4 regions of the Bradyrhizobium sp. LB14.3 genome follow, and region 4 is predicted to be linked to each of the others. Evidence: predicted binding sites of a transcription regulator. Region 4 holds the regulator's gene; each other region holds the start of a gene.
The links. Region 4 encodes LexA, which represses DNA repair genes until DNA is damaged. Its sites were predicted from a motif close to TGTTCNNNNTGTGTTCNG; they were not measured.

Region 1: ABIB00_RS18050 (PA0069 family radical SAM protein) is a predicted target of LexA. The motif match lies at 1,287-1,304, and genes of this name have one in related genera.
Region 2: ABIB00_RS36545 (helicase-related protein) is a predicted target of LexA. The motif match lies at 863-880, and genes of this name have one in related genera.
Region 3: ABIB00_RS27140 (single-stranded DNA-binding protein) is a predicted target of LexA. The motif match lies at 951-968, and genes of this name have one in related genera.

Annotation. Positions count from the first base shown of each region.
Region 1 covers NZ_JBEPQT010000008.1:198,648-200,849, reverse strand. Annotated here, with positions in the region: gene ABIB00_RS18055 (VOC family protein) at 1-77, opposite strand, end outside; gene ABIB00_RS18050 (PA0069 family radical SAM protein) at 102-1,265, opposite strand; gene ABIB00_RS18045 (phosphoketolase family protein) at 1,476-2,202, shown strand, end outside.
Region 2 covers NZ_JBEPQT010000044.1:4,637-6,838, forward strand. Annotated here, with positions in the region: gene ABIB00_RS36540 (DUF3108 domain-containing protein) at 1-563, shown strand, start outside; gene ABIB00_RS36545 (helicase-related protein) at 1,152-2,202, shown strand, end outside.
Region 3 covers NZ_JBEPQT010000018.1:30,847-33,048, forward strand. Annotated here, with positions in the region: gene ABIB00_RS27140 (single-stranded DNA-binding protein) at 286-783, opposite strand; gene ABIB00_RS27145 (outer membrane protein) at 1,254-2,036, shown strand.
Region 4 covers NZ_JBEPQT010000018.1:132,368-134,569, reverse strand. Annotated here, with positions in the region: gene ABIB00_RS27630 (hypothetical protein) at 1-297, opposite strand, end outside; gene lexA (transcriptional repressor LexA) at 687-1,388, opposite strand; gene ABIB00_RS27620 (molybdopterin molybdotransferase MoeA) at 1,565-2,202, opposite strand, start outside.

The sequences.
Region 1 (2,202 bases), on a different contig from region 4:
ATGCTGGCGCGGATGTCGCTGACGCCCAGCGTGATGACCGTGAGCCGCGGCACCGGCGGCGGCAATTCCTTACTCATACGACACCTCGTCCACTTCGTCGCTCAGAACAGGCTGAGCTGATCGCCGTTCCGCTTCGGTTTGGCAAAATGATCCGTCGTCAGCTTCGAGCGCCGTTTGTTCAGCCCCAGCCTGTCGCAGGCGATCTCGAAGCGGCGGCCGATGGTCCAGGCCATCGGGCCGGTGCCCTTCATCCGCTCGCCCCATTTCGCGTCGTAGTCGCGGCCGCCGCGCATGTCGCGGATCAGCGTGAAGACGTGGCGGTAGCGGTCCGGATAGTTCGCCATCAGCCATTCACGAAAGAGATCGCGTACCTCAAGCGGCAACCGCAGCAGCACGTAGGAAGCTTCCTTGACGCCGGCATGGGCGGCGGCATCCAGGATGCGCTCGATCTCGGAATCGTTCAGCGCGGGGATCACGGGCGCGACCATGACGGTGGTCGGAATGCCGGCCTCCGAGAGCTGCTTCAGCGCCTCCAGCCGCTTCGGCGGCGTCGATGCCCGCGGCTCCATGGTGCGCGCGAGCTTCGGATCGAGCGAGGTCACCGAAATCCCGACCTTGGCGAGGTTGCGCTTGGCCATACGCGCGAGAATGTCGATGTCGCGGGTCACCAGCGCCGACTTGGTGACGATGCCGACGGGATGGCCGGCGCGTTCCAGCACCTCCAGAATGCCGCGCATGATCTTGCGGTCGCGCTCGATCGGCTGATAGGGATCGGTGTTGGTGCCGATCGCGATCATCCGCGGCTCGTAGCCGGGCGCAGCAAGCTCCTTCTCGAGCAGCGCCGGTGCCTCAGGCTTCACGAACAGCTTCGATTCGAAGTCGAGCCCCGGCGACAGGCCGAGATAGGCATGGGTCGGCCGCGCGAAGCAATAGACGCAGCCGTGCTCGCAGCCGCGATAGGGATTGATCGAGCGATCGAACCCGATGTCGGGAGAATCGTTGCGGGTGATCACTTTGCGCGAGGTGTCGACGCCGACGGTGGTCTTGAACGGCGGCAGCTCTTCCAGGCTCTGCCAGCCATCGTCGAAGGCGACGCGCGCCTCGGCCTCGTACCGGCCGCTGGCATTGGATTGGGCGCCCCGCCCTCGCCTGCGCTGCTTGTCGATGGCGATCGCAAGCTCAGGGAAAGCAGAAGGCGCACCCGCCGGCTCGGAGGGCGCCGTGACCGGCGGGTGCTTGAGAGCATGAGAGGATGCTGGACTCATGAAGCCAAGATAGCATGCCGAAGGAACAAATCAAGAACACAAACAAAAAACTGAAAAACAACCCCATGCACAGGAACCGCCCAAATTTCGGGCGGGCGCCTTTGACCTCGCGCAACACGCCAGTTCCGACGACTTCGTTTGATGCCGGTCAGGGATCAATCGCCGCAGATCGATGTTGGTGACAATCGCTGGGTGAAGGTCGGCAAGAACATGACAAATCGAAGACAATCGCCTGCGGCGAGCAGCGACCTCGGCCTCCTCGATCGCTACTGGCGCGCTGCGAACTATCTCTCCGTCGGGCAAATCTACCTGCTCGACAACCCGCTGCTGCGCGAGCTCTTGCGGCCCGAGCACATCAAGCCGCGTTTGCTCGGCCATTGGGGCACGACGCCGGGTTTGAACTTCATTTATGCCCATCTCAACCGCGTCATCCGCGCGCTGGACCTGAGCGTGATCTATGTCTGCGGTCCCGGCCACGGCGGCCCCGGCATGGTCGCCAACACCTATCTCGAAGGCAGCTACAGCGAGATCTATCCCGATATCGCACGCGATACGGACGGATTGCGCAAGCTGTTCAGACAGTTCTCCTTCCCCGGCGGCATTCCCAGCCACGCGGCGCCGGAAACGCCGGGCTCGATCCATGAAGGCGGCGAGCTCGGTTACGCGCTGGTGCATGCCTATGGCGCGGCCTTCGACAATCCCGACCTGATCGTCGCCTGTGTCGTCGGCGACGGCGAGGCCGAGACGGGCCCGCTCGCGGCGTCCTGGCACTCCAACAAGTTCCTCAATCCCGCTCATGACGGCGCGGTGCTGCCGATCCTGCATCTCAACGGCTACAAGATTGCCAATCCGACCGTGCTCGGGCGGATGCGCGATGAAGAGATCCGCGATCTCTTCCACGGGCTCGGCCACGAGCCGCTGTTCGTCGAGGGCGACG
Region 2 (2,202 bases), on a different contig from region 4:
TCGCGACCGGCTACCAGGCCTCCACCACCACCTCGAAAAAGACCGAGGAAATCCGCATCACGCTCGACAAGGGCAATGTGAAGGATTTTGCCATCGTACCGGAGCCCCCGGTCGATGCAGACCGCATCGTCGTCACCGATGCGCATCGCCGTGGCGTCTGGGATCCGATGACGGCCTCGCTGGTGCGCGTGCCCGGCACCGGCGACGTGCTGTCGCCGGACGCCTGCCACGGCAGCGCCGCCGTGTTCGACGGCCGCATGCGCTACGAGCTCAAGCTCGATTTCAAGCGCATGGAGACCGTGAAGGCGGAGAAGGGCTATCACGGCCCGGTCGTGGTCTGCTCGCTGTTCTTCGTGCCTGTGGCGGGCTACATCCCCGACCGCCCCGTGATCAAATACCTCGCCGGCCAGCGCAACATCGAGATCGCGTTCGCGCCGGTGGCGGGCACGCGCGTCCTGGTCCCGTTCTGGCTGAAAGTGCCGACGCCGCTCGGGCCGGCGATGCTAGAAGCCACCAGCTTCATCACATCAGCCCAGCCGCCGCGGGTCGCGAAGACGCAATAGGCCTAGGGCCCCGCCCGTTTTGGCGAAAATAAACGCAAGTTATTTCAATAGTTTACCTACTGTGCATGGGGTTGTTTTCGCGGTTTTGCTTTGGAGGGGGGCCTTGAGCAGGGAATCCATTTGACTCCTCCCCGATTCTGATTCGACTCCGCGCCATCCCCAATTTTAAGGAACGCGCCACCGAAACGTCGCTTGTGCGGCAGCCCGAAACTCCATCTAGTGCGCAGCCGATAAGCTTCCCGCGACATGTTGCGTGAACGGAACAGGACTCATGGGGGGTCTGCGATTCGGCCGCGATTCGTTCTCAACTCGTTCCGAAGCTTAAAGACACAGGGAAAAGCGTCGCAAAGTGAGACAGTTACGCGGGGTTTGGGGAGCGTCACCATATTCTTCGCGGCTTGATCCCCTCACCCTGAGGAGGCCGCGTAAGCGGCCGTCTCGAAGGGCGAGGGGCCCGGCACCATCCGGCGCCTTCATCCTTCGAGACGCGCTGACGCGCTCCTCAGGATGAGGAGCAAGGCCCAGCCTCCGGCCCGCCCCAAAACAGCACTGACATTCGCCCCAATCGCCATTACCTAATCCCCCCAGATGCCCTTTTCCTCCTCCCCCTTCGCTTCCGAGCGGCTTCCCGGCGCCGGCGTCACTGCGGTGCTCGGGCCGACCAACACCGGCAAGACCCATCTCGCCATCGAGCGGATGCTCGCGCATCCCTCGGGCATGATCGGGCTGCCGCTGCGCCTGCTCGCGCGCGAGGTCTACAACAAGATCGCCGCGCGGGTTGGCCCCGACGCCGTCGCGCTTGTGACCGGCGAGGAGAAGATCAAGCCGAAATCGCCGCGCTACTGGGTCTCCACCGTCGAGGCGATGCCGCGGGATCTCGACGTCTCGTTCCTCGCCGTCGACGAGGTGCAGATCGCCTCTGATCTCGAGCGCGGCCACGTCTTCACCGACCGCATCCTCAACCGCCGCGGCCGCGACGAGACGCTGCTGCTGGGCGCAGCGACGATGCGCCCGATCATCGAGCGGCTGCTGCCGGGCGTCTCCATGATCACGCGGCCGCGCCTGTCGCAGCTGGAATTCGCCGGCGACCGCAAGATCACGCGCCAGCCGCGCCGCACCGCCATCGTCGCCTTCTCGGCCGACGAGGTCTACGCCATCGCCGAGCTGATCCGCCGTCAGCATGGCGGCGCCGCCGTGGTGCTGGGATCGCTGTCGCCGCGCACCCGCAACGCGCAGGTGGCGATGTTCCAGAACGGCGAGGTCGATTATCTCGTCGCCACCGACGCTGTCGGCATGGGCCTCAATCTCGACGTCGACCACGTCGCCTTCGCCTCCGACCGCAAGTTCGACGGCTACCAGTTCCGCCGCCTGACGCCGTCCGAATTCGCCCAGATCGCCGGCCGTGCCGGCCGCGCCACCCGCAACGGCACCTTCGGCACCACCGGCCGCTGCGGGCCGTTCGAGCCCGAACTCGTCAATGCGCTACAGAACCACACCTTCGACCCCGTCAAGGTTTTGCAATGGCGCAATTCGAAGCTGGATTTCGCCTCGCTCGGCGCGCTCCAGGTGTCCCTGAACCTGGGCCCCGGCCATGAGGCGCTGACGCGCGCGCCGATCGCCGAGGACATGCGCGTGCTCG
Region 3 (2,202 bases), 100 kb from region 4:
CTATTTTTCCAATAACTTAAGCCCTTGCGAGCCAGGTCTCGGACGGCCGCCACTCGACCTTGCAAAATCGCCTGGAACACCTGGAAAACCGTGCGGCGAACGTGCCCGTCAGCGCGCCTGCCGAGACGCAATCCAAGTTCAACCCAAACATGAAGCGGGCTCGGAAATCCGAGCCCGTCCTGCCGATTAGCGAGATTTGCTGACACGACACGAGAAGCGCCGCCCCATCCGGCTGGCGCGTCGGCATCGTGCGATAGATACGCCACGTTCTTGGAACGGGGTCGCTCAGAACGGGATATCGTCGTCCATGTCGTTGTTGCGGCCACCGCCGCCGGCGGCAACGGGGCGGCGCGGCGCGCTGCTGACCGGACCCGATGAGCCGAAATCGCCGCCCGGCTCGTCGCCGAAGCTGCCGGCTCCGCCGCCGCCGCTGCGACCGTCCAGCATCGTCAGCGTCGAGTTGAAGCCCTGCAGCACGACCTCGGTCGAGTACTTCTCGACGCCGCTCTGGTCGGTCCATTTGCGGGTCTGGAGCGCACCCTCAACGTAAATCTTGGCGCCCTTCTTCAGATACTGCTCGGCGACCTTGCAGAGCCCTTCATTGAAGATCACGACGCGGTGCCACTCGGTCTTTTCCTTGCGCTCGCCCGTCGCCTTGTCGCGCCACGTCTCCGAGGTGGCGACGCTCAGATTGGCGATCGGCCGCCCGTCCTGGGTGCGGCGGATTTCAGGATCCTTGCCGAGATTTCCAACCAGAATGACCTTGTTGACGCTTCCCGCCATCGCCGCTCTCCACTCCGAATGCCACTGAATTTGAATGCCACTGAATTTCACGAGGCGGGGCCGCGCCCGCAACCTCTGCCACCCTGCTGAGGACCCTATACGCTCGCAAGGGACGCTCAGCCCATGATCCCTCCGGTTATCCCCAAATATAGCATCTATTTGGATCTCGTTCCAGATTTGTTCCTGCAAACCCGACATTCGGTCGCTCGCGGATGCTTCATCTGCAGAAGCGTTGGATGGAACATCTGCAGAAGCGTTGGATGGAACCTTTATAGGTTCCCGCCCGAAGAGCAGAACAACTTAACATTCAGCAAGTTATTGGCGCTTTCACCGCCTGCCATTGTTGCATCCGGGCGACGGACTCTGCCGCTCGATGGAGCTACCGTGGCATCGGACTTAGTTCATATGGGCGTCACGCCTGATCAGCCGCTTCGGATCAACAAGAAGCGACGAACCTGGGGAGACTGGCAATGAATAAGCTTGTGTTTGGCGCAATCGGTGCCGTGGCGTTGGGCGTATCGGCTTCCGCAAGCGCGGCAGATCTGGCGGCGCGTCCCTACACCAAGGCTCCGGCGCCGATGGTTGCGACCATCTATGACTGGAGCGGCTTCTACATCGGCATCAACGGCGGCGGCGGGTCGAGCCACAAGTGCTGGGACTTCGTTACGCCGGTGACCGGTACATTGGTCGGCGAAGGCTGTCACAATGCGACAGGCGGCACCGTCGGCGGCCAGATCGGCTATCGCTGGCAGACGGCCAGTTGGGTGTTCGGCTTTGAAGGCCAGGGCAACTGGGCCGACTTCCGGGGCGACAACGTGAGCACACTGTTTCCGGGCACCGCTTTGGTGACCGGTGATCGCAACCGTTCTCGCATCGATTCTTTCGGGCTCATCACCGGTCAGGTCGGTTACGCCTGGAATAACGTGCTGCTCTACGTGAAGGGCGGCGGCGCCGTGGTCGGTGACAAGTACGACGTCTATGCCGCCGCAGGTACGCCCGGCGCGGGTACGCTGCTGGCTTCGGCGCGTGAAACTCGCTGGGGTGGGACGGTCGGAGCCGGTTTGGAGTTCGGCTTCGCACCAAACTGGTCGCTGGGCTTTGAGTACGACCACATCTTCCTTGGCAATCGCACGATCGGCTTCACAACGCCCGCGGGCGCAACATTCGGAAGCGACCGAATTAGCCAGGATGTCGATATGGGGCTTGTCCGCTTGAACTATCGCTGGGGCGGTCCGGTCCTCGCGAAGTACTGATCCAACTGACATCATTCAAGAACTCTAAGGCCGGCCTTCGCGCCGGCCTTTTCGTTTCCGTTCCCCGACGGGAATAACAGGTCAACAAGTGCTCCATTTTCAGGCTGCTGTGGCCGGTGGGACACACAACTTGCGGCTTTAGTGGTGTAAGAGTGACATCAGTTGG
Region 4 (2,202 bases):
CACGTATTTGCCGTCGGGGAATTCGATCGCGTCATGATGGCGGTCGGGAATGTGCGGATCGATCTTGCCGAACTTGCCGACACGGGAATTGATCGTGCGTGTCCAGATCCAGCGATTATCGTAGCGGATGTTGTCGGCGAAGGCGAGCTCCGTTCCCGGCAGCAGGCAGACGGCCACAGTCGGATCGGCTGCGGACGCAAAACCACGCGTCGAGGTGCCGCGGAAGGTTGTCGTGACGACCGTCTCGCCGACTTCGGCGGGGCGCGACGCGATGGCATGCAGGCTGTAGTCACACATCGGGTGCTCCTCATGCTGGGATAGCAACCGGCGTCTCTTATCGAGGCGCAGGCCCCTATCAGAGTGGAAACACACAAGCCTCTGCTTGGTTATGGGCAAATCTGCGGCTGGTTTCCGCACGCCGCGATCACATTATCTTTCCCGAATCGGCGAGGAACAAAGCCTGCTCCTGGGCATTTCGGTCGCGCACGTCAGCGGCCGGAGATGCCCTTGCGCATGACGTCTCCTCAAACCGGAACGCCGCGAAGCCTCTGGGATGCTTGGTGCGGCGTGTCGAGGATGGGCCGCCGGAGAAGCGGCCGGATAATCTGTGCAGAACCAGGATGACTATCCAGCCGGAGCGGGCAATCCGTCCACTCCAATTGGTATTGCGTGACTGCCGTACGGGCTCAGTACTTTCGGTACAGCCCGATCAGCTTGCCCTGAATTTTTACCCGGTTCGGCGGCAGGATGCGCACCTCATAGGCGCCGTTGGCGGGCTCGAGCGCGATCGATGCGCCGCGGCGGCGGAAGCGCTTGAGGGTTGCTTCCTCGTCGTCGATCAGCGCCACCACGATGTCGCCGGTATCGGCGCTCTCGTTGCGCTGGATCAGCGCCATGTCGCCGTCGAGGATGCCGGCCTCGACCATGGAATCGCCGCGCACTTCGAGCGCGTAGTGCTCGCCCGAGCCAAGCATGTCAGGCGGTACGCTGATAGTGTGGCTACGGGTCTGCAACGCCTCGATCGGTGTGCCGGCCGCAATCCGGCCCATCACCGGCACCGCGACCGGACGTTCACCATCGTCCGCGGGCAGGCTGGAGCTCGCACGTACCTTGCCGAGATTGCCCTCAATGACGCTCGGCGTGAAGCCGCGGCGGCTGCCGGCGGCGGCCTGGAGCTCGGGCAATTTGATGACCTCGATCGCACGGGCGCGGTTGGGCAGGCGTCGGATGAAGCCGCGCTCCTCGAGCGCCGTGATCAGGCGATGGATGCCCGACTTCGAGCGCAGGTCGAGCGCATCCTTCATCTCGTCGAAGGAGGGCGGCACGCCGCTTTCCTTCAGACGTTCATTGATGAACCGCAGAAGCTCGTATTGTTTGCGCGTTAACATCTCGACCAAAGTCTCCCGGTTGATGTCGTTCGATTCCGAGACGCTGAATTCAGCAATAAGCTGCTACACGCTCGAAACAAATCATGAACGGACACTATATGTTCGATATGTGTTCCGCAACTGCTTAATTTACCGTGAACAGAGCGAAGTTCGCGGAACATGCGTTGTCGGGGCGCTCACACGGGGAGCCGCAACACCTCGCAAGGTGTGCCTGCTTCGGCTTTCGGCGCGAACGGTGCGCGCACGAGAAGTACCTGTGCCGCAGCGAGATTCGCAAGCAGCGAAGAGTCCTGATGGTTGACGGGAAGGGCAACGCGCGTGCCGTCGTCGCGCTCCTCCAGATGCGCGCGCAGATAGTCTTCCCGCTGGTCGTTGGCGCCGACGTCGCGGCCGAGCACGGCGCGCTCGCGGCGATGGTGAATCACTGAACGGCCCGAGAGAGCGCGAATCAGCGGCACCAAGAACAGGAAAGCGCAGACGTAGGACGACACGGGATTGCCCGGCAGGCCGATCACCTCCATCGCGCCGAGCCGCCCGTGCATCATCGGCTTGCCCGGCCGCATCGCGATCTTCCAGAACGCCATCGTTATGCCTTCGTCCCTCAGCGCCTGCTGGACCAGATCGTGGTCGCCGACCGATGCGCCGCCGGTCGTGATCAGGATGTCGGCTCCGCTCTCGCGGGCGCGTCGAATGCCGACGGTGGTGGCCTCCAGCGTGTCGGTGGCAATACCGAGGTCGATGGTCTCGGCGCCCTCGCTGCGAGCGAGAGCGTGCAGGGCGTAGCCGTTGGAATAGACGATCTGGCCGTGACCGG